DNA from 2 places in the Kluyvera sichuanensis genome. Region 2 is predicted to be linked to the other one. Evidence: riboswitches for the same ligand, from Rfam matches in the RefSeq annotation. Region 2 holds a riboswitch; the other holds the start of a gene.
What was found. Region 2 has a riboswitch for cobalamin ahead of btuB (TonB-dependent vitamin B12 receptor BtuB). Riboswitches for the same ligand answer to the same signal wherever they lie in the genome.
Positions count from the first base shown of each region.

Region 1 (12,108 bases), 1.1 Mb from region 2:
ATCGTGAATTTGTCGATCTCCATCTCCAGCTGTTCGCGGGAGCGGCGCACCAGAATACCCTGCTGCTCGAGCGGCGCAATCAGGTCAAGAATACCGCCAATATCGTTGATGGTCGCCCGGCGAATTTGCTCGGAGCTCTCCATCACAATCTGCGTACCGATACCGTCGCGGGAGAACAGCTCCTGCAACAGCGTGCCGTCTTCCTGATAGCTAATAAGGTGGCTGCGGCGCACGCCGCTACGGCAGGCTTTGACCGCACCGCGCAGGAAACGGGCGGTGCCGGAAAGGTAGTCGCCCTCTTTTTCCAGCTCTTCAATACGCGCCTGAGCTTCGTTCGGGAACAGCTCAGAGATAATGTCGCCCGCTTCGTTAAATACGCCCTGAGAGGAGCAGAAGCCGATCATCTTCTCGGCCTTCAGCTTAATCGCCAGTTGGGTGGCAATCTCTTCCGACGTCAGGTTAAAGCTTTCGCCGGTAACTGAAACGGCCACCGGTCCCATCAGCACGATAGCGCCGCTGTCGAGCTGGCGATGAATCGCTTCTTCATCGATACGACGAATGCGTCCGCTGTGGCAGTAGTCGATGCCGTCATCGACGCCCAGCGGCTGAGCGATGATAAAGTTACCGCTGACCACGTTGATATGCGCACCCTGTAACGGGGTGTTGTTCAGGCTCATCGACAGGCGGGCGGTAATATCCAACTGCAGCAGGCCCGCGGCCTGTTTCACCAGCTCAAGGGTTTTCGTATCCGTGACGCGGATATGTTTGTGATAGGTTGGCTCATGGTGATGCTCGGCCAGATTCGCATCGATCTGTGGGCGCGCGCCATAGACCAGCACCAGACGAATGCCTAAACTGTGCAGCAGGCCAATATCGTTGACGATGCTGGAAAAGTTTTCATGCTCAATGGCTTCGCCGCCAAGCATGATGACAAACGTCTTCCCCCGGTGGGCGTTAATATAGGGGACGGTATGACGAAACCCCTCTACCAGTTCGGTTCTACGTTCCTTCACCACGGCACAACCCTCAATGCATGATTATTCGTAATTACTGTATTTTTATTCTGTTTTCGGCGGAAACGCAAGCCAGAATTTGCTTAAACATTGGAAAACCTCCGGCCAAATTTCGCTGATCCAACGAATGTTTACCCTTTTATAGATGACAGTTTATGCGGCTTTGGTTAAAGTTTTCGGTCAATCGTATTATGCGAATTCTTTGTTTCTCTTTTTTTACCTGGGATGGAGCATGTCGGGAAGTCAGTCTTTGAGCCGTCGTCGCCTGCTACAAGGTGCCGGTGCCATGTGGTTGTTAAGCGTGAGTCAGGTCGGGTTAGCTGCCGTCAGTCAGGTGGTGGCGGTGCGCATATGGCCTGCGTCCAGCTACACGCGCGTAACGGTGGAGTCCAGCCGTGAGCTCAAGTATCGACAGTTTGCGTTGAGCAATCCTGACCGTCTGGTGGTCGACCTCGAAGGGGTGAACCTGAACTCGGTGCTGAAAGGCATGGGGGCGCAGATCCGCAGCGATGACCCGTTCATTAAATCCGCACGCGTAGGGCAGTTCGATCCGCAAACGGTGCGCATGGTGTTTGAGCTGAAGCAGGACGTGAAGCCGCAGTTGTTCGCCCTTGCGCCAGTGGCAGAGTTTAAAGAACGCCTGGTGATGGATCTCTACCCAGCCAGCAGCACCGAACAGCAGGATCCGCTGCTGGCGCTGCTCGAGGACTATAACAAGGGCGACCTCGAAAAGCAGGTGCCGCCGTCGCAAAGTGGCCCGCAGCCGGGCAAGGCTGGGCGCGACCGTCCGATTGTTATCATGCTTGACCCCGGCCACGGCGGCGAAGACTCCGGCGCAGTGGGTAAATACAAAACGCGGGAAAAAGACGTGGTGCTACAAATCGCCCGTCGCCTGCGTGCGCTGATTGAAAAAGAAGGCAACATGAAAGCCTACATGACGCGCAACGAAGATATTTTTATTCCGTTGAAGGTGCGGGTGGCGAAAGCGCAGAAACAGCGTGCCGACCTGTTCGTCTCTATTCACGCGGATGCGTTCACCAGCCGCCAGCCGAGCGGCTCATCGGTCTTTGCCCTGTCGACCAAAGGGGCCACCAGTACCGCGGCGAAATACCTCGCCCAGACCCAGAACGCCTCGGACTTAATCGGTGGTGTGAGCAAGAGCGGCGACCGCTACGTCGACCACACTATGTTCGATATGGTGCAGTCGCTAACCATCGCCGACAGCCTGAAGTTTGGTAAAGCGGTGCTCAAAAAGCTGGGGCAGGTGAACGACCTGCATAAAAATCAGGTGGAGCAGGCTGGCTTCGCGGTACTGAAAGCGCCGGATATTCCATCGATCCTCGTCGAAACGGCGTTTATCAGTAACGTTGAAGAGGAGCGCAAGCTCAAGACCGCCACTTTCCAGCAGGAAGTCGCTGAATCTATTCTCGCCGGGATCAAAGCCTACTTTGCCGACGGCGCAACGCTGGCGCGGCGCGGGTAACCGGCGATGTCACGGCTGAAAAGCGCCCACGGCGGCAACACGCGCGAGGCGGCGGCGCTGATGGGCCTGCGCGCCGACCAGTTGCTGGACTTCAGCGCCAATATCAATCCGCTGGGCATGCCCGAAAGCCTGAAGCAGGCGATCGTTGCCCAGCTTTCCTGCGCCGAGCGCTACCCGGACGTTGACTACCAGCAGTTGCATCAGGCGTTGGCGTCGCACCACGGCGTGCCTGCGGCGTGGTGTCTGGCGGGCAACGGCGAAACTGAATCTATTTTCACCCTCGTGCATGGTCTGAAGCCTAAGCGGGCGATGGTGGTTGCTCCGGGCTTTGCTGAGTACCGCCGGGCGCTGGAAACCATCGACTGCGCTATTGACACTTTTGCGCTTCGCGAAGAGGACGGCTGGCAGCTAACCTCACGTTTGCTTGATGCACTCACCCCCGAGGTGGACTGCCTGTTTCTCTGCACGCCGAATAACCCGACCGGGTTGCTGCCGGAACGTGCGCTGCTGCTGACGGTGGCCGAACGCTGTCGGGCGCTGAATATTGCGCTGATTCTCGACGAAGCCTTTATCGATTTTATTCCCGGCGAGCAGGGATTTATTCCGCTGCTCGCGCAAAACCCGCATATCTGGGTGCTGCGCTCGCTGACCAAGTTTTACGCCATCCCCGGCCTGCGTTTGGGCTATTTGCTTAACAGCGACGAACGGGCGGTGGCGCGGCTGCGTCAACATCAGATGCCGTGGTCGATCAACGCTTTTGCGGCGCTTGCCGGAGAAATCGTGCTGAACGACCATGAGTATCAACAGACCACATGGCGTTGGCTTGATACGGAAGGGGCGCGATTTTATCGGGCGCTGGAGAGTATTCCGGGGCTGAAGGCTTATCCGGGCAGGGCCAACTATCTGTTCCTGCGCTGTGAACGCACGGAGATTGAACTGCAGTATGCGCTGCTGCAGCGTAGGATTTTAATCCGCAGCTGCGCCAACTATCCGGGGTTGGACGGGCGCTATTTCCGCGTGGCGATTCGCAGCGAGGCGGAAAACCAGCAGCTGCTGGACGCGCTGCATCAGGTGCTGGGCTGAACCCCGCCCGCCACCGCTTTTAGCAGGTGCTGCTGCGGCCAGATTTCAGCGAGCCCGCTTTGCACCAGCGACCATTTCACATACTCCACATCGTGACGACAGCGGTCGAGCATCAGCCCGACCACGCTGCCGCTATGGGCCACGTTCAGGCCGTATAATCCGCAGGACTCTACAATCTCTAAAAGCACGTCAAAGCCCGGCTTAGGTAACAGCGTCTGGCTGGCGATGGCGCTGAGCGTCGCGGCTTCTCCCATCAGGCTGGCGCTGTTGCTGTCGCAGGCGGCCTGCACCTTTTCCCAGGCCCACTGCAGCGTGCTGGCGCTGGCCGTGAGCGCGGCCTCGCGCGGCAGACGGTGATAGTCGGCGGTACGCAGCATTAGCGGGCTTTCCAGGATCAGCAGATCGAAATCAGGCGCAGGCGCGCAGGCAATCTGCGTGCGGGCATGATGGTGGTCGAACAGCGTCAGCGCGCGGAACAGGGTGCTGTCCGTTGGCTCAAGCGAGACGCAGAGCGAAGCGAGTTCGGATTCGCTGAGTGAATGGCCCAGATGCATCGCGGTGGCTACGGCGGTCGCGGCAATGTCGGCGGTGCTGCTCGCCATCCCTTTGGCAATCGGCAGCGTCGAGTCCACTTCAATGCGCAGCGTCTGGCTCAGGGCGAGGGGATAATTCCAGTGGGCAAGCAGGGTATTGACCATGCGGCGCGTCAGCGGGCGTTCATCAGGGCGCGGCGTTCCCCGGCGCACTTCCACCGTGCTGAACCAGTCAATTGGGCAGGAGACCAGCTTTTCACTGCCCAGAATCCAGCCCTGAATCAGCTCTCCGCAGGAGCCCGGACAGCGCGCAACGCTCATGATTTCCCTTGCCTTGTGGTTCCAAATATAACTACCGTAAATAAATATACCGGTATTGTCGCAGCGCAACGAAATCATTTTACCGGGGCGCTAGAGTAACCTGCTTTTATTTTATGCGGGCCATCGTGTCGGCATAAATCTGCAATCAACAGGTTTGGCATGTTATGTGCCAGGGAAGGAGGTGTAAACCCTCCGCAGCCCCCGCTGCTGTGATGCTGACGACCCCGTAATGACCACTGATCGACCGATCGGGAAGGCCGGGTGAGGATGACGCTAAGCCAGAAGACCTGCCTGTTGATTTATTTCAACAGCTTCGGTGGGAAGCGGGTTGCTTTGCGTCGCACGGTCGTCAGGCCGGGCGAGCGCGCGGCTATACCCAAAATCCACCCTGAACAGGGTTAGGGTATGGCAGCCAGACAGCATGCATTCATTCTCGCCGGCACCGGTAGCGGCTGTGGGAAAACCACGGTGACGCTCGGCCTGCTGACGCTGCTTGAGCAGCGTGGCCTGCGGGTTCAGCCCTATAAAGTAGGGCCGGACTACCTCGATACCGGCTGGCACACCGCGCTGTGTGGCGTTGCCTCCCGCAACCTTGACGCTTTCATGTTGCCCCCCTCCATCCTTAATGCGCTGTTCAGCGAACATATGCAGCAGGCCGATATCGCCGTGATTGAAGGCGTTATGGGGCTGTACGACGGCTACGGCACCGACCCCAACTACTGCAGCAGCGCGGCGATGGCCAAGCAGCTAGGCTGCCCGGTGATTTTGCTGGTCGATGGCAAAGCGGTCTCCACCTCCATTGCCGCCACGGTGATGGGCTTCCAGCACTTCGACCCGAGCCTCAATATTGCGGGCGTTATCGTTAATCGCGTCAACAGCGAGAGTCATTTCCAGCTGTTGAAAAGCGCCATCGAACGCTACTGCGCGCTGCCGGTGCTGGGCTACGTGCCGCGTGCAGAAGGCGTGGCGCTGCCCGAACGTCATCTGGGGCTGGTGACCGCCCGTGAATCTGCGATTGATAAGCAACCATGGCAGGATTTTGCCGCAACACTATCGCGTACGCTGGATATCGACAGGCTGCTGGCTCTCACTGAACTGAGCGCGCTGCCCGCTGGTCAGTGGCCGCCGGAGCCGCTTTGCGGTGAGGGGCTGACCCTTGCGCTTGCCGACGATGAAGCCTTCAACTTTTACTACCCCGACAATCTGGCACTGCTGGCGCGCGCTGGCGTGAAGATTGTGCGTTTTAGCCCGTTGCATGATGCGGCTCTGCCCGAATGCCAGATGATCTGGCTCGGCGGCGGCTACCCGGAACTGCACGCCCAGGCGCTCGCAGGCAACAGGCCGATGCTGGCGCAACTGCGCGCCGCGCACGCGCGCGGCGTGGCGATTTACGCCGAATGCGGCGGCCTGATGTACCTTGGCACTACGCTGGAAGATAAAAACGGTGATATCCACGCGATGGCCGATATTCTGCCCGGCCACAGCAAAATGGGTACCCGACTGACCCGCTTTGGCTACTGCGAAGCGCAGGCGCTGCAGCAGACGCTGCTTGCTGCTCCCGGCGATGTACTGCGCGGCCACGAATTCCACTATTCCGATTTCACCGCGCACACGCCGGCGGTGATGGCGTGCCACAAAACCCGCGATGGCGCGGTGCTCCAGCAGTGGTCCGGCGGCTGGCAGCGCGGGAATACCTTTGCCAGCTATCTGCACCTGCATTTCGCCCAGAACCCGTCGATGCTTAACCACTGGTTTGCCGCCGCAAGGAGCGCCCAATGACGCTGCTGGCCTGGTGTCTGGCATGGGTGCTTGATTTCATTATTGGCGACCCACAACGCTGGCCGCATCCGGTGCGCTGGATAGGCAACCTGATTAACGCCGTGCAACGCGCGGTGCGTCGGGTTTGTCATTCCGACCTTGCGCTGCGCATTGGCGGTGGGGTGATGTGGCTGGTGGTGGTAGGGCTGACCTACGCCGTTTCCTGGGGCGTGCTGCACCTCGCCGCGCGCGTGCATCCGTGGCTGGGCTGGGGCGTTGAGGTATGGATGATTTTCACCGTGCTGGCCGGGCGCTGCCTCGCGCAGTCGGCGCAGGCGGTCGAACGCCCGCTGCGGGCTGGCGATCTCTCTGAGAGCCGCATTAAGTTGTCGTGGATTGTCGGGCGCGATACATCGCAGCTACAGCCGGAACAGATCAACCGCGCGGTGGTGGAGACGGTGGCGGAAAACACCGTCGACGGCATTATCGCGCCGCTCTTCTTCCTGCTGCTCGGCGGTGCGCCGCTGGCGATGGCCTACAAAGCGGTCAACACCCTCGACTCAATGGTGGGCTACAAGCACGAAAAATACCGGGCCATTGGCATGGTGAGCGCACGCCTCGACGATGTGGCGAACTTTATTCCCGCTCGCCTGAGCTGGCTGCTGATTGGCCTGGCCGCCTTTCTCTGTCGCGATAACGGCGCGCGTGCGCTGCGTATCGGCTGGCGCGACCGTAAAAATCACAGCAGCCCCAACTGCGCCTGGTCGGAAGCGGCCGTCGCCGGGGCACTGGGCATTCGCCTTGGCGGCCCGAACGACTATTTTGGCGAGCGGGTGAATAAGCCGTGGATTGGCGACGAACATCGCCCGATTGCCATTGATGATATTTTCCGAACGATTCGACTGATGTGGGTAGCGTCAACGCTTGCCCTGCTGCTGTTTATGGCAGTCAGGTTCTGGCTTGTCGGCGCGGCCTGAGGAGTACTGCATGAACTATATCCAGCAACCGCAAGCGATTGAGAGCAAGAGCTTCGAGATAATCAGCGAGATTATCGCCGACACGCGCCCGGAGTATCGTTTTGCCAGTCCGCTGCACGAAGCGATTATCAAACGGGTGATCCACACCACCGCCGACTTCGAGTGGCTGGATATTCTGTGGTTCTCGCCGGATGCATTAACCCGCCTGTGCGACGCGCTGAGCCGCCCGTGCACGCTTTACACCGACACCACCATGGCGCTCTCCGGCATTAATAAAAATCTGCTGGCGACCTTCGGCGGCGAATGCCGTTGCTATATCAGCGACCCGCGCGTAGTGCGCGAGGCCAAAGCACAGGGCATTACCCGCTCGATGGCGGCGGTGGATATTGCGGCGAAAGAAGAGGGCGACAAAGTGTTTGTCTTTGGCAACGCGCCGACCGCACTGTTCCGTCTGATGGAGCATCAAGAGCTGGACGTTGGCGGAGTGATTGGCGTGCCGGTTGGCTTCGTCGGCGCGGCGGAATCCAAAGAGGCGCTGAGCAAAAGCAGCCTGCCGGGCATTGCCGCGCTGGGGCGTAAAGGCGGCAGCAACGTCGCGGCGGCGATCGTCAACGCCATTCTCTACCACCTGCAGGGGGCGCGATGAGCGAACCCGCCTTCGACGCCCCGGTGTGGCATAACGGCAAAGCGCTGCGCAAAGGCTACACCACCGGCTCCAGCGCTACGGCGGCGGCGAAAGTGGCCGCGCTGATGGTGATGCGCCAGCACCTGATTCACCAGGTTTCGATTGTCACGCCGTCGGGCGTGACGCTGAACCTGAACGTTGAATCACCGCACGTCGAAGGCCAACAGGGTATTGCCGCCATCCGCAAAGACGGCGGCGATGATATCGACGCCACCCACGGGATGCTGATTTTCGCCCGCGTGACCGTCAACGACAGCGGTGAAATTACCCTGCGCGGCGGCGAGGGTGTGGGCACCGTCACCCGTAAAGGCATCGGGCTGCCCATCGGCAGCGCAGCGATTAATCGCACCCCGCGACACACCATTGAAACCGCCGTCCGTGAGGCGATTGGCCCGGCGCGCGGCGCCGAGGTGGAGATTTTTGCCCCGGAAGGGGAAGAGCGGGCGAAGAAAACCTATAACGCGCGGCTGGGCATTCTGGGCGGCATCTCGATTATCGGCACCACCGGCATCGTGACGCCGATGTCGGAAGAGAGCTGGAAACGATCGCTGGCGCTGGAGCTGGAGATGAAGCGCGCCGCTGGGCTGGAACGCGTGGTGCTGGTGCCGGGCAACCACGGGGAGCGTTTCGTACGCGAGCAGATGGGCATTGACTCGCAGGTGGTGGTCACCATGAGCAACTTCGTCGGCTACATGATTGAAGAGTCGGTGCGCCTTGGCTTCCGCCAGATTGTGCTGATTGGCCACCCCGGCAAGCTGGTTAAAATCGCTGCCGGAATTTTCCACACCCACAGCCATATCGCCGACGGACGCATGGAGACGCTGGTAGCCCATCTGGCGCTGCTCGGCGCGCCGCTTGAGCTGCTCACGCTGGTGAGCGAGTGCGACACCACTGAAGCCGCTATGGAGCATATCGATGCTTACGGCTTCCAGAAAATTTACAACCACCTTGCCGAACGCATCTGCCAGCGCGTGCTGGAGCGGCTGCGCTTCACGCAAAACCCACCCATCTGCGATGCCATCATGTTTGCCTTTGATAACCAGATCCTCGGCAGCAACCGCCCGATCAACGAGATCATCAAGGACATGCAATGTTAACCGTCGTCGGAATGGGCCCAGCGGGCGTGCAGCTGATGACACCGCTGGCCGCAGATGCGGTGAAACATGCCGATGCGCTGGTCGGCGGCGTACGTCATCTGGCGCAGTTTCCTGCGTTTGGCGGCGAACGCTGCCCGCTGGGGGCCAACATTGCCCAGGTGCTGGCGTGGATTGAGGAACGGCAGGCGCAAAACGTGGTGGTGCTGGCCTCCGGCGACCCGCTGTTTTACGGCATCGGTACCCGGCTTATCGCCCACTTTGGCCGTGAAAACGTGCGGGTGATCCCCGGTGTCAGCGCCGTGCAGTACCTGTGCGCGCAGGCGGGCATTGATATGAACGACATGTGGCTGACCAGCAGCCACGGGCGTGAGGTGGACTTCGACATGCTGGCGAGCCATCGCAAAGTGGCGATGGTCACCGATAAACGCTGCGGCCCGAAAGCCATCGCCGAGGCGCTGATGGCACGCGGCAAAGGGCATCGCTGGATGGTGATTGGCGAGAACCTGGCGCAGGACAATGAACGTATCCACTGGCTGCCGGTCAGCGCCGTGGAGAGCGACTATGAGATGAACACGGTGGTGATCCTCGATGAAAGATGAGCTGTTTTTACGCGGCGAAAAGGTGCCGATGACCAAAGAGGCGGTACGCGCGCTGGCGCTGGCCAAACTGGAGCTGCACCGGGCCAGCCACCTGATTGATATCGGGGCCGGCACCGGCAGCGTCTCGATTGAGGCGGCGCTGCAAAATCCCACGCTTGCCGTCACCGCCGTTGAGCGCAACCCGGCCGCGCTGCGCCTGTTGGCGGAAAACTGCGAACGCTTTGCCTGCGGCAATATCAACGTGGTGGCGGGTGAAGCGCCTGACGTTATCGTCGAGCCTGCCGACGCCATTTTTATGGGCGGCAGCGGCGGCCATCTGCGGGCGCTGATTGACTGGTCGCTGCATCATCTTCGCCCCGGTGGACGGCTGGTGATGACCTTTATTTTGCAGGAGAACCTGCATGAGGCGCTGGACCACCTGCGCCAGGCAAAGGTCGCGGCGCTGGACTGTCAGCAGCTGAGCGTTTCCGCCATGACCGCGCTTGGCAGCGGCCACTACTTCAAACCGAATAATCCCGTTTTTGTTATCGCCTGTCAGAAGGAAGAACATCATGGCTGAAGCCTTTGACCCCCGTAGCGTCTGGTTTGTGGGCGCTGGCCCCGGTGACCGGGAGCTGATCACCCTGAAAGGCTATCGCCTGCTGCAACAGGCGCAGGTGGTGATTTACGCCGGTTCGCTGATTAACCCCGAGCTGCTGAGCTACTGCCCGGCAGAGGCCGAGTGCCACGACAGCGCCGAGCTGCACCTTGAGCAAATCCTCGACCTGATGGAAGCGGGCGTGAAGGCTGGGAAAACGGTGGTGCGCCTGCAAACCGGCGACGTGTCGCTGTACGGATCGGTGCGTGAGCAGGGCGAAGAGCTGACCCGTCGCGGCATTGACTGGCAGGTGGTGCCGGGCGTGAGCGCGTTTCTCGGCGCGGCGGCGGAACTGGGCGTCGAGTATACGGTGCCGGAAGTGTCGCAGAGCCTCATTATCACTCGTCTCGAAGGGCGCACCCCGGTGCCGGAGCGCGAGCAACTGGAGTCCTTTGCCCAGCATCGTACCTCGATGGCGATTTACCTCTCCGTGCAGCGCATCAACAAAGTCGCCGAGCGGCTGATTGACGGCGGCTACCCGGCAACCACGCCGGTGGCAGTGATTTACAAGGCCACCTGGCCCGAGAGCCAGACCGTACGCGGCACGCTGACGGATATCGCCGACAAAGTGCGCGACGCCGACATCCGCAAAACGGCGCTGATTCTGGTCGGCGACTTCCTCGGCGAGGAGTACCACTACTCGCGCCTCTACGACGCTGATTTTAGCCATGAATACCGCAAAGCCTGAGCGCATTGCGCTGTTCTGCCTGACCCCCGGCGGCGTGGCGCTGGCAAAACGGCTTAGCGCAGTGCTGCCGATGGCCTGCTACACCCGCGAAGGGCTGGTAGAGCCGGGATTTCTGCCGTTTGACGGTAGCTTTGCTGCCAGCGTTGGTCAGGCGTTTCATCGCGATACGGCGCTGATTTTTATCGGCGCAACCGGGATTGCGGTGCGCACGCTTGCGCCGCTGCTGGTGGATAAATTCCACGACCCGGCGGTGGTGGTGATTGATGAGCGCGGCCAGCACGTTATCAGCCTGCTCTCCGGGCATATCGGCGGGGCGAATAACCTCGCCCGGCATCTGGCGGGCATTCTCGGCGTTGACCCGGTTATCACCACCGCGACCGACGTCAACGACGTGGCGGCGCTGGATACGCTGGCCTGCCAGCTCAATGCGCGGATGCACGATTTCCGCTCGGCGGTGAAAACCGTCAACCAGATGCTGGTCAGCCAGCAGCGCGTTGGCCTGTGGTGGGACGAGCCGCTGACGGAGGCGGTGAGCCGCTGCGACCGTCGCGGGTTTATCACCGTGACCGACCTTAACGCGCTCCCGCCGTTGGACGCGCTGGTGTGCATCACTTTGCGCGATACGCTGCCGGCGCTGCCATTGCCGCACTGGAAGCTGGTGCCACGGCGCATCGTGGCGGGCATTGGCTGTCGCCGTGGAACGCCCTGCGCGTTGATAAGCGAACTGCTCCATCGCCAGCTTGCCGCGCATCACCTCGACCCGTTGGCGCTGAAAGCCATCGGCAGCATCGTCGTGAAGCAGGATGAACTGGGGCTGATACAGCTGGCGAGCAACCTCGATGTGCCGTTCGACATTTTTAGCGTGGCCGCCCTGTGCGAACACGAACACCGTTTTCCCTCCTCGCTGTTTGTGAAGCAGACGGTCGGGGTGGGCAGCGTTTCTGGTCCGTCAGCGTGGCGGATGAGTAACGGAAATCTATTAGGCGAGACCCTGCGTGAACAGGGCATCACCATTACCTTGGGAGTAACAGACAGATGTTAAGCGTAATCGGAATCGGCCCTGGCTCGCAGGCCATGATGACCATGGAAGCCGTCGAGGCGCTGCAAGCGGCGGAAATCGTCGTGGGCTACAAAACCTATACCCATCTGGTGAAGGCTTTTACCGGCGACAAGCAGGTGATCAAAACCGGCATGTGCAAAGAGATCGAACGCTGCCAGGCGGCGATTGAGCTGG
Region 1 covers NZ_CP162271.1:2,762,533-2,774,640, reverse strand. Annotated here, with positions in the region: gene argA (amino-acid N-acetyltransferase) at 1-1,016, opposite strand, end outside; gene amiC (N-acetylmuramoyl-L-alanine amidase AmiC) at 1,246-2,496, shown strand; gene cobD (threonine-phosphate decarboxylase CobD) at 2,503-3,579, shown strand; gene AB2B48_RS13460 (L-threonine kinase) at 3,564-4,433, opposite strand; cobalamin riboswitch at 4,567-4,743, shown strand; gene AB2B48_RS13455 (cobyrinate a,c-diamide synthase) at 4,839-6,212, shown strand; gene cbiB (adenosylcobinamide-phosphate synthase CbiB) at 6,209-7,168, shown strand; gene AB2B48_RS13445 (cobalt-precorrin-8 methylmutase) at 7,179-7,814, shown strand; gene cbiD (cobalt-precorrin-5B (C(1))-methyltransferase CbiD) at 7,811-8,950, shown strand; gene AB2B48_RS13435 (cobalt-precorrin-7 (C(5))-methyltransferase) at 8,944-9,549, shown strand; gene AB2B48_RS13430 (decarboxylating cobalt-precorrin-6B (C(15))-methyltransferase) at 9,539-10,108, shown strand; gene AB2B48_RS13425 (cobalt-precorrin-4 methyltransferase) at 10,101-10,874, shown strand; gene cbiG (cobalt-precorrin 5A hydrolase) at 10,855-11,916, shown strand; gene AB2B48_RS13415 (precorrin-3B C(17)-methyltransferase) at 11,910-12,108, shown strand, end outside.
Region 1: another riboswitch for cobalamin. It lies ahead of AB2B48_RS13455 (cobyrinate a,c-diamide synthase); the one in region 2 lies ahead of btuB (TonB-dependent vitamin B12 receptor BtuB).

Region 2 (12,108 bases):
CTACCAGGGTATCTAATCCTGTTTGCTCCCCACGCTTTCGCACCTGAGCGTCAGTCTTTGTCCAGGGGGCCGCCTTCGCCACCGGTATTCCTCCAGATCTCTACGCATTTCACCGCTACACCTGGAATTCTACCCCCCTCTACAAGACTCTAGCCTGCCAGTTTCGAATGCAGTTCCCAGGTTGAGCCCGGGGATTTCACATCCGACTTGACAGACCGCCTGCGTGCGCTTTACGCCCAGTAATTCCGATTAACGCTTGCACCCTCCGTATTACCGCGGCTGCTGGCACGGAGTTAGCCGGTGCTTCTTCTGCGAGTAACGTCAATCGCTAAGGTTATTAACCTTAACGCCTTCCTCCTCGCTGAAAGTACTTTACAACCCGAAGGCCTTCTTCATACACGCGGCATGGCTGCATCAGGCTTGCGCCCATTGTGCAATATTCCCCACTGCTGCCTCCCGTAGGAGTCTGGACCGTGTCTCAGTTCCAGTGTGGCTGGTCATCCTCTCAGACCAGCTAGGGATCGTCGCCTTGGTGAGCCATTACCTCACCAACTAGCTAATCCCATCTGGGCACATCCGATGGTGTGAGGCCCGAAGGTCCCCCACTTTGGTCTTGCGACGTTATGCGGTATTAGCTACCGTTTCCAGTAGTTATCCCCCTCCATCGGGCAGTTTCCCAGACATTACTCACCCGTCCGCCACTCGTCACCCAAGAGCAAGCTCTCTGTGCTACCGTTCGACTTGCATGTGTTAGGCCTGCCGCCAGCGTTCAATCTGAGCCATGATCAAACTCTTCAATTTAAGTTTGATGCTCGTGAATTAAACTTCGTAATGAATTACGTGTTCACTCAGAGACTTGGTATTCATTTATCGTCTTGCGACGTTAAGAATCCGTATCTTCGAGTGCCCACACAGATTGTCTGATAAATTGTTAAAGAGCAGTGCCGCTTCGTTTTTGTCAGCGGCGCGGGATGTGCATATTACGCTTTCCCGCTTGAGAGTCAAGCATTTATTTTCGCTTTTCTCTCTCGAGATTCCCAGGAGAACCTCGCTGACCCGGCGGCTTGTTTGCCGTTGTTCCGTGTCAGTGGAGGCGCATTATAGGGAGTTCTGAGACGTTGACAAGCCCTGTTTTAAAAAAACTTTTCAACCGTCTCTTTTTTGCTCAAATCAGGCTAAAACAGGCAGTTTTTCGAGCGTTTCAAAGCCGTAACGCTGTAAAACGGGTAAAAGTTGCTCAGTTTCTGTCGTCAACGCCATGCAGTAAGCCAGATTTGCATCGCTGGATTTCGCATCCGGCGCTTCATGTTCCAGCAGCCAGGCAGTACGACGCGCAATTGCCGCTCCGGAATCCACTAATCGGGTACCTTCGGGAAGCACCTGCAGCAACTCATCCTGTAATAGAGGGAAGTGAGTGCAGCCGAGCACGACGGTATCCGGCGGTTCCTGCATACGCAGCCATGGACGCAGAATACGGCGCAGCTCTTCCAGAGGAACCGGTTCACCGTGCAGCTTCGCTTCCGCCAGTTCCACCAGCTCGGCAGAGCCCAGCATCTCGATGCGGCATTCATTGGCAAAGCGAGCAATCAGCTCATGGGTATAAGGACGTTTGACCGTACCCCGCGTTGCCAGTAAGCCCACAATACGGTTAGCCGACAGACGCGCTGCCGGTTTGATAGCCGGTACAACGCCCACAACCGGGAAGGCAAACTTGTCGCGCAGCGCGGGCAAAGAGACCGTACTGGCCGTGTTACAGGCAATCACCGCCAGGGAAAGCGGGTAACGCGCCTGTACCGCAGTGACAATTTCAACAACGCGCTCAACGATAAACGCTTCGCTCTTCTCCCCATAGGGGAACGCGACGTTATCGAAGGCGTAGATGTAATGGAGATCCGGCAAGAGATGCCGGATCTCATCATAGACCGACAGCCCACCGACACCGGAGTCAAACACCAGTACGGTAGGACGTGGTTCAGAAGGTGTAGCTGCCAGACAAGGTGTATTCCCGTCCTGCAGTTGGGTAGCCATATGCTGTCTCGTAATCTTTATCGAACAGGTTGGCTATTTTACCACGAACGGTCAGGTGTGAGGTGATCGGATATGACACCGCAAGATCCCACAGGCTAACGCCGCCCATTTTCACCGGCTGGTAGGTAACATAGTCCTTATCATAGCGGGTTCCCAGATATTGATACGTCAGGCCCCAGTCAAAATCATAGACCTGCCAGTCAAGTTGATACTTCACCTGCTGTTTGGAACGACGCGGCACCGGCTTGTCGGTAATCACATTGCGGGAATCCACATAATCGTAGCTTAGCGTGTGCGCCAGCGGACCGGTATCAAAGTTTGCCGTCGCCTCAACGCCTTTGATACGCACTTTCCCTTCGTTATAGTATTTCTTCGCATGGGTGTCGTAATCAATCATGTTATCGATATTGTTACGATAGCCTGACAAACGCCAGTTTACCCCTGCCGTCAGCCCTTCGAATGCCCCTTCCCACTGCTTACTCTCTTCAGGGTCCAGGTTTGCATTGCCATACATGCCGTACAACTGCCCCAGGTTAGGTGCTTTGTAAGAAGTACCGTAGGAGGCAATAAAACGATAACCGTCAATAAACGCCCATCCAGCACTGGTTTGCCATGTGCCATGGCGACCAAACTGGGAGTTATCATCACTGCGCGCGGCACCTTCAAAGGTGAAGTCACCGAGTTGTTGTAATCCCGTCAGATAGAGGCCGGTATTACGTTGATCGTAACCGTCCGTGACATACCCTGTGCCAGGTTCTGTGGTTTGCTTTTGCCAGTCAATACCTGCACCAACGTTACCGTGGCCCACCACCATGCTGTTTGACCACTGAACATTATATTGCTTCATCTCATCAAGAGTTGCCGAGGAGTCGTAACGGCCATAGTCAGGATCATAGTTGTAGTCTTTACTATGGCTATAGCTGGATACCAGTTGTGACTGAATCTGTTCACCATTAAAGCGCAGCCCGGCGTCCCAACTCTGGCTGTAGAGTTCGCGTGTATCGACTAACGGAGACCCCGGAGCATAGTAGGAGTCATAATCGGTCCGGTTATCATAGCCATAGCCGCGTACAAATCCGTTCCAGGTGTCGGAGAAGTTATGTTCCAGCGCGCCATAAAGCGTCTTACTCTGAAAACCATCCTTGTCGGGTTGAGCCTGTGAACCAGTGCTGCCGTAGGCAACAACGTCAAAACCCTTGGTATAGGCATAATCCCCCATCAGCGTAACACGCGTATTCTCATCCAACTGTTGCTGTGTTGAGATGTCATAGTTCTGGTAACCGTTACTGCCCATACCGGCGGTTAATTCCGTCCCCGGGCTGTCTTGCGTGGTAATGATATTCACCACGCCACCAATCGCATCAGAACCATAAACAGCGGAACGCGGCCCGCGAATGTATTCAATACGTTGTACCAGCGATATTGGGAACTGGCTGAGATCGGCCGCACCGCTCACACCGGCTAAATTCAGACGCACACCGTCAATCAGAACCAGGACATGGCTGGCGTTGGTGCCACGGATAGAAATAGTCGAAAGTTGTCCCATACCGCCGCTTTGGGCAATATCGACACCCGGCAGGCGACGAAGGACATCATTCACGGAGGTCGATTGCCAGCGATCAATTTCCTGGCGCGTAACAACGGTGATAGGGGCAAGTACGGCACTGAGGGGTTGCTGAAAACGGTTAGCAGTAACGACGAGGGTATCCGAGCTAGCATCCTGCGCCCAGCCGGAAAATGCCGTGACGGATAATGCCGTCATCAGCGAAGCTTTTTTGATCATTTTTAAAAGCATCCAAATAGAAAAGGGATGCCGCAGGTTTTATCAGTTGCTCGCGACGATAAAACCCCATGCGACGTTATCCGGCAGGTCTTCGGGCTTGGAGGTTATATAAAGAGGCGATGACTTCCCACGGCACGCCGCAGTGTCTGCATTGAATGCACTCATCTCTTACCTTCCTTACCGCTGCGCGTCAGCCCCAGATTTACACTGGGTTCCCTTTTAACTCACAGGACCGGTACGAGGATGCTACATTTAGTTACATATGGATGTCCAGACTGCTATTTATGATTTTCACCGTCATCGGCGCTGGACATCCCCTGAACAAGCCCTACAATCCCCGCGTACTTTTATTATTCAGGATGCCTCATGACCCCCGAACATCTCCCAACCGAACAGTACGACGCTCAGCTCGCCGAGAAAGTCACTCGCCTGCAAACGATGATGACGCCGTTTAGCGCACCTGCGCCGGAGGTGTTTCGCTCGCCGGTCAGCCATTACCGGATGCGCGCAGAATTCCGCATCTGGCACGACGGTGATGACCTGTACCACATCATGTTCGACCAGCAGACCAAGAACCGCATCCGCGTAGACGCCTTCCCTGCGGCAAGCCAGCTCATCAATACCCTGATGACTGCCGTGCTCGACGGCGTTCGCGATAACCACGCGCTGCGCCACAAGCTGTTCCAGATTGATTACCTCACGACGCTGAGCAATCAAGCTGTCGTCTCGCTGCTGTACCATAAAAAGCTCGATGACGAATGGCGTGAGCAGGCCGAAGCGCTGCGTGACGCGCTGCGCGCACAGGGTCTGAACGTGCACCTGATTGGCCGTGCAACCAAAACCAAAATTGCGCTGGATCAGGACTATATCGACGAACGTCTGCCGGTAGCGGGCAAAGAGATGATCTACCGTCAGGTGGAAAACAGCTTTACCCAGCCGAACGCCGCCATGAATATTCAGATGCTGGAGTGGGCGCTGGATGCTACGCAGAATTCACACGGTGACCTGCTGGAGTTGTACTGCGGTAACGGTAACTTCTCGCTGGCGCTGGCGCGCAACTTTGACCGCGTTCTGGCGACTGAAATTGCCAAACCATCCGTCGCTGCCGCGCAGTACAACATCGCCGCTAACCAGATAGACAACGTGCAGATCATCCGCATGGCGGCAGAAGAGTTTACTCAGGCGATGAACGGCGTGCGGGAATTTAACCGTCTGCAAGGCATTGACCTGAAAAGCTACCAATGCGAGACGATTTTCGTCGATCCGCCGCGCAGCGGGCTGGACAGCGAAACCGAGAAGATGGTGCAGGCGTATCCGAACATTCTGTACATCTCCTGTAACCCAGAGACGCTGTGCCAGAACCTGGAAACGTTAAGCCAGACGCACAATGTGACACGCCTGGCGCTGTTCGATCAGTTCCCGTATACCCATCATATGGAATGCGGTGTGCTGTTAACGAAGAAGTAAGGCTGAAAGTAGGCCGGTTCATCCGGCCTACAACTTATTGCTGTTCCTGCTTGCGGCTCCGCAGTTTCACGCCAATCCAGAAGACCATCGCCACCGACAGTACCGCCGGGAAGAAGTTAGAACCGATATCCGGGTACTCCGCGCGCACCACGGTGCTGTACAACAGCACGCCAAGAATAAAGCAGGCGGCCGCCAGGCCCGGTAACCCGACTGGCATCGTACGATTCTGGTAACGTTGATGCAGGCAGTACACCGTCAGCACCAGCGCAATAATAGGGAATATAGAGAAAGGCACGATGGAGCTGAACAGTGCCGCAAACGTCCCGTTAATCGATAAGCCAGCCAACAGCGCCAGCAGCAGCGTACCTTTATCTTGACCTGACTGTTTCATTGCTCGTCTACCACCTTATTCGGACTGATGTGTCATCTTCTCTTGTTCACGGCGATACCAGTAGTATGCGCCCTTGGAGATCATCCGTAACTGCAGCACCAGCCGCTCTTCCAGCTGACGGCGCTGCTCAGGGCTTACGTCCAGAGCCTCTGCACCCGCGCTAAATACAATAGTCACCATTGCCTCAGCCTGCGCTTCCGTGAACGCACGAGGCATATGGTTTTCGATTTCTAGATAGTCGGCAAGTTCCGCGATAAAATGCTGAATTTCGCGGGCTACCGCGGCACGAAATGCCGCAGAGGTGCCAGAACGTTCGCGCAGCAGCAGGCGGAAGGCGTTCGGGTTATTGCCGATAAATTCCATAAAGGTTGAGACGGAAGTGCGGATAACGCTGCCGCCTTTGGCGATACGCTGTCGCGCCTGGCGCATCAGTTGACGCAGCATCAGGCCGCTCTCGTCGACCATAGTCAACCCAAGCTCATCCACATCGCGGAAATGACGATAAAAGGAGGTTGGCGCAATCCCTGCCTCGCGCGCCACTTCGCGCAGGCTCAGGCTGGCAAAGCTACGTTCGGCACTCAATTGACTAAATGCCGCTTCCACCAGCGAACGCCGGGTTTTTTCTTTTTGTTGCGCTCTAACACCCATCACGATGACTGAATCCTTCCACAAGCCGTGCTGGCACTATACCAGAGATTAAAACGAATCGACTTACGCAGCTTTGTTAATGATTGTTTACATGCTATTTATGCTATTTCGTATGAAAAAAGCCCAACGATAATTGGGTTATTACTTCGATGATGTTATGATTCTGTTGCTTTTATGTATAAGAACAGGTAAGCCTTACCATGCCACATTCCTACGATTATGATGCAATAGTAATTGGTTCCGGCCCCGGCGGCGAAGGTGCTGCTATGGGTCTGGTGAAGCAAGGAGCCCGTGTCGCCGTTATTGAGCGTTATCATAATGTCGGCGGCGGCTGTACCCACTGGGGTACCATCCCGTCCAAAGCCCTTCGCCATGCCGTTAGCCGTATTATCGAATTCAACCAGAACCCTCTCTACAGCGACCACAGCCGACTTCTCCGCTCCTCATTTGCCGACATCCTGAATCATGCCGATAGCGTAATCAATCAGCAAACGCGCATGCGTCAGGGTTTTTATGAGCGTAATCACTGTGAAATGCTGCAGGGCGACGCTCGCTTCGTCGATGAGCACACCATCGCGCTGGAGTGCCCGGACGGTTCCGTCGAAACGCTCACCGCCGATAAGTTCGTGATCGCCTGCGGCTCACGCCCGTATCGCCCGGCTGACGTCGACTTTACCCACCCGCGTATTTACGACAGCGACTCGATTCTCAGCCTGCACCATGAACCTCGCCACGTGATTATCTACGGTGCAGGGGTTATCGGCTGCGAATATGCGTCTATCTTCCGCGGAATGGACGTTAAGGTTGATCTCATCAACACCCGCGACCGTCTGCTGGCCTTCCTCGATCAGGAAATGTCAGATTCGCTCTCTTACCACTTCTGGAACAGCGGCGTCGTCATTCGCCACAACGAAGAGTACGAGAAGATTGAAGGCGTGGACGACGGCGTGATCATGCACCTGAAGTCCGGCAAGAAGCTCAAAGCGGACTGCCTGCTGTTCGCCAACGGTCGTACCGGTAACACCGATTCGCTGTCGCTGGAAAACATCGGGCTACAGGCCGATGGCCGCGGTCAGCTGAAAGTGAACAGCATGTACCAAACCGCGCTGCCGCACGTCTATGCCGTCGGCGATGTTATCGGTTATCCGAGCCTGGCTTCTGCTGCCTACGATCAGGGCCGTATTGCCGCGCAGGCGCTGATGAAAGGTGAAGCCACCGCGCACCTGATTGAAGACATCCCGACCGGCATCTATACCATTCCGGAAATCAGCTCCGTCGGCAAAACCGAACAGCAGTTGACCGCGATGAAAGTGCCGTATGAAGTAGGTCGTGCGCAGTTTAAACACCTGGCCCGAGCGCAAATCGTCGGTATGAGCGTGGGAAGCCTGAAGATCCTGTTCCATCGGGAGACCAAGGAGATCCTCGGCATTCACTGCTTTGGCGAGCGCGCGGCCGAAATTATTCATATCGGCCAGGCGATTATGGAGCAGAAAGGTGGTGGTAACACCATTGAGTACTTCGTTAACACCACCTTTAACTACCCAACCATGGCGGAAGCCTATCGGGTAGCGGCGCTAAACGGCTTAAACCGCCTGTTTTAACGCACTGTCAAAATGGCCGTCCATCGTTTCGCGGACGGCCTCTGCCAGCTGCTCATAGCGGCCACGTAGAGGCGATCCCGGGCGATAGACCAGGCCAACGGTGCGGCGTGGTTCTGGCTTAATGCACGGCAGGTACACCACGCCATCGCGTTTGCGTTCCTGCGGCACGGCGAGCGCTGGCAGCAGCGTAATCCCGCTTCCCGCCGCCACCATATTGCGCAGCGTTTCCAGGCTGGTTGCGCGGAAATGCGTATCTTCATCCGCACCCGCCTCAAAGCAGAAACCCATCGCCTGGTCGCGCAGGCAATGCCCGTCTTCCAGCATCAGCAGCTTCTCACCGGCCAGATCCGACATCGGCACGCGATCGCGCTCCGCCCACGGGTGATCGGCATAGATCGCCAGCATCATCGGCTCGTCGAACAGCGGCACCTCAATAAAGGCTTCGCTCTCTTTCACCAGCGCCAGAATCGCACAGTCCAGCTTACCGCTGTCGAGCTGCGCCAGCAGTTGATGGGTCTGTGCTTCATGCAGGTACATTTCGAGCTTCGGGAAGGTCTGGTGCAGCATGGGAATAATATGAGGCAGCAGATACGGGCCAACGGTTGGGATCAGGCCGATATGCAACGGGCCGGACATCGTCTCCCCCTGCTGACTTGCCATCTCCTTCAGCACTTTGACCTCGCGTAACACGGTACGCGCCTGGTCCACCAGCAGCAGCCCCGCCTGGGTGAACAGCACTTTGCGGCTGGTTCGCTCCAGCAGCATGACGCCCAGTTCATCTTCCAGCTTACGAATCTGCCCACTTAGGGTTGGCTGGCTGACATGGCAGGAATCTGCCGCCCGGCGGAAGTGCCGGTGTTCAGCTAACGCCACCAGGTATTCAAGATCACGAATATTCATTATTCATCCTCCATCGCCACGATAGTTCATGGCGATAGATAGAATAGCAATGAATGATTATCCCTATCAAGCGTTCTGTTCAATAATACAGCACAGAAACAGGTGACCCTTGTTTAACCCTTGAAATCGTCACACTGATTCGGAGTTTCTCTCAAACTCGACAAATAAAGCCAACATGAACGTTTGCGGGCCCCGTGCCCGCTTTTTTTTGGCCGTAAAAAACCCGGCGTCGCTGCGCTCGGCCGGGCTACATTCTCTTCAAGGGGCTGGGACGCAGAGAATTAACCCAAGCGCGCCTTCGCGTCGCTAATCGCCTGCGCTACCTGCTTCGGCGACACGCCGCCTTTTGCTGCACGCTTATCAAGGCAGGATTGCAGCGACAGAATTGGGTAAACATCGTCGCCAATCACCGCGCTGAATTTTTGCAGGTCAGCCAGCGCCAGATCCTCCAGCGGTTTGCCCTGAGCAATGGCCTCGACCACCGCTTCGCCCACGATATGGTGCGCTTCACGGAACGGAACGCCTTTCGCCACCAGATAATCCGCCAGCTCGGTGGCATTCGCATAGCCCTGCTGCGCCGCTTCCTGGCAACGTGGACGCTTCACCTGAATACCGTCCAGCACCAGCGCCGCCATATGCAAGCAGTCCATCCAGGTATCGAGCGCGTCGAATACGCCCTCTTTGTCTTCCTGCATATCTTTGTTATAGGCCAGCGGCAGACCTTTTAAGGTCATCATCATGCCGGTCAGCGCACCCTGTACGCGGCCACACTTACCGCGGATAAGCTCGAGCGCATCCGGGTTTTTCTTCTGCGGCATCAGGGAGGAACCTGAGGTCACGCGGTCAGACAGCTCAACAAAGCCCGCTTCACCGGTATTAAAGAAGATCAGATCTTCAGCAAAGCGCGACAGGTGCACCATGCCGATGGACGCATCAGACAGCAATTCCAGCACGTGGTCGCGGTCAGAAACGCTGTCCAGGCTGTTACGGGTGGCGGACGCAAAGCCCAGCCAGCCCGCCAACTGTTCACGATCGATTTCATAGGCGGTACCCGCCAGCGCGCCGCAGCCCAGTGGGCTCACGTCCAGACGCTTGAGGGTATCCTGCAGGCGGCTTTCGTCACGCGCCAGCATCTCAACGTAGGCCAGGCACCAGTGCGCAAAGGTCACCGGCTGCGCACGTTGCAGGTGCGTATAGCCCGGCATCACCGCATCCTGGTTGGCCTGCGCGGTATCGACCAGCGCGCTTTGCAGCTGGCGAATAGCCGTCAGCAGTTCAGCAACGGTATCTTTGCACCACAGTTTGAGGTCGGTCGCGACCTGGTCGTTACGGCTACGGCCGGTGTGCAGCTTTTTACCCAACTGGCCCACTTTGTCGATAAGCTTGCCTTCTACCCAGCTATGGATATCTTCAGCATCGCTTTGCAGAATCTGCTGCGGGTTTGCCCGCACTTCTTCCAGCAGCACGCCCAGCGCGGCTTCCAGTTGAGATTGCTCTTCCGCCGTCAGAACGCCGACCGTCACCAGCGCTTTGGACCAGGCAACAGAGCCAACGATATCCTGCTCCGCCAGGCGATAGTCAAAGCGTAAAGAGTCGTTGAACTGTTTGAACCGCTGATCCGCTGCCTGAGTAAAACGCCCACCCCAAAGTGCCATAACATGCTTCCTTAATTTCGTTTATTTTTGCCGGGTAGTCTCCGGCCTGAAAACAACCCTCACCCCGGCCCTCTCCCTGAGGGAGAGGGTTAGGGTGAGGGGAAAATCACTTAAGCCAGAATACGCGTGCCAATTGGCGTGCCGTTAAACAGCGCCGGCAGTTGCTCCGCGTGACGCCATGAGGCGATATCCACCGGGCGACCCAGGGTACGTGCCGCATCAAGCGCTGCGTTCACTTTCACAATCATCCCGTCGGTAATAATGCCCTGCTCGATCAACTGTTCTGCCTTCGCCGCCGTCATTTCCGCAATACGCTGGCCTTTACCGTCGAGAATGCCGCTCACATCGGAGAGCAGAATCAGATCTGCGCCAAGCGTAGCCGCCAGCGCGGTTGCCGCCTGGTCAGCGTTGACGTTCATCAGTTGCCCTTCGGCGGTCACGCCGATAGAGCTCACCACCGGCAGGAAACCGCCTTCCAGCAGCAGATTAATCAGTTTAGGCGAACCCGGCTGCGCCAGACCCACATGGCCCAGCTCTTCATCCAGTTTGCTCACCTGCACGCTGTCGCCGTCGCCGAGGAACAGGCCAACGGAGGCGATATCATGCTTCTTCGCCCATGCCAGCAGCGTTTTGTTGGCGGTACCCGCCAGCGCGCCGGTAATAATGTCGATTTGATCGGCAGGCGTGACGCGCAGACCATTTTTCTTTTTCACCGGCAGATTGAGCTGTTTCATCAGCTCATCCACTACGCAGCCACCGCCGTGGACAATCACCAGCGGGCGCTGATGCGACTCGCGGTAGTTCACCAGTGCGGTAAACAGACGCTCCAGCGCCTCTTCGCTATCCAGTAACACGCCGCCCAGTTTGATAATTAATGGATTCATCATCGTCACACCTTAAATAAGAGACTGCGTCTCAGCGAAGCCGAAACGGATATTGGCGCACTGCACGGCCTGTGCGGCAGCGCCTTTCAATAGGTTGTCTTCGGTCGCCACGACGATCAGGTGCTCGCCCTGCACGGCAAAACCGATATCGCAGAACGGCAGGCCGACCACATTTTTCAGTGCCGGAACGCCCTTCTCGTATAAACGTACCATCGGCTTGTCACCGTAGGCCTGTTGTAAGGTTTCTGCCACCTGCGCGTGGGTCACACCCGGCTTCAGACGACAGGTAATCGTCTCCAGAATACCGCGCGGGAAGTTGCCCAGATGCGGGGTGAAAATCACCTCTGCGCCAAGGTGGCTGGCGATTTCCGGCTGATGGCGATGAGTGAACACGCCGTACGGCTGTAGACTGACTTCGCAGAAGCTATTAGAGATAGCGGCTTTGCGCCCGGCACCGCTCACGCCGGAAGTGGCGTTGATCACTGGCCACTGGTTGAGATCCAGGAGATCGGCATCAATCAGGGGTTTCAGAGAAAGCTGCGCCGCCGTCGGGTAACAGCCCGGCACCGCAATCAGGTTCGCCTCTTTCAGCGCCTCGGCGCTCCACTCGGCCAGGCCGTACACCGCCTGCGCCAGCAGCTCAGGGTGCTGATGGGTAAAGCCGTAGTATTTTTCATAGAAGGCGCCGTCGTTGACGCGGAACGCACCGGAAAGGTCGAACACCACGCAGCCTGCCGCAAGGAACTGCGGG
Region 2 covers NZ_CP162271.1:3,854,324-3,866,431, reverse strand. Annotated here, with positions in the region: rRNA gene AB2B48_RS18570 (16S ribosomal RNA) at 1-801, opposite strand, end outside; gene murI (glutamate racemase) at 1,171-2,028, opposite strand; gene btuB (TonB-dependent vitamin B12 receptor BtuB) at 1,973-3,811, opposite strand; cobalamin riboswitch at 3,876-4,063, opposite strand; gene trmA (tRNA (uridine(54)-C5)-methyltransferase TrmA) at 4,178-5,278, shown strand; gene AB2B48_RS18550 (YijD family membrane protein) at 5,313-5,669, opposite strand; gene fabR (HTH-type transcriptional repressor FabR) at 5,685-6,320, opposite strand; gene sthA (Si-specific NAD(P)(+) transhydrogenase) at 6,518-7,918, shown strand; gene oxyR (DNA-binding transcriptional regulator OxyR) at 7,901-8,818, opposite strand; gene argH (argininosuccinate lyase) at 9,100-10,473, opposite strand; gene argB (acetylglutamate kinase) at 10,584-11,360, opposite strand; gene argC (N-acetyl-gamma-glutamyl-phosphate reductase) at 11,370-12,108, opposite strand, start outside.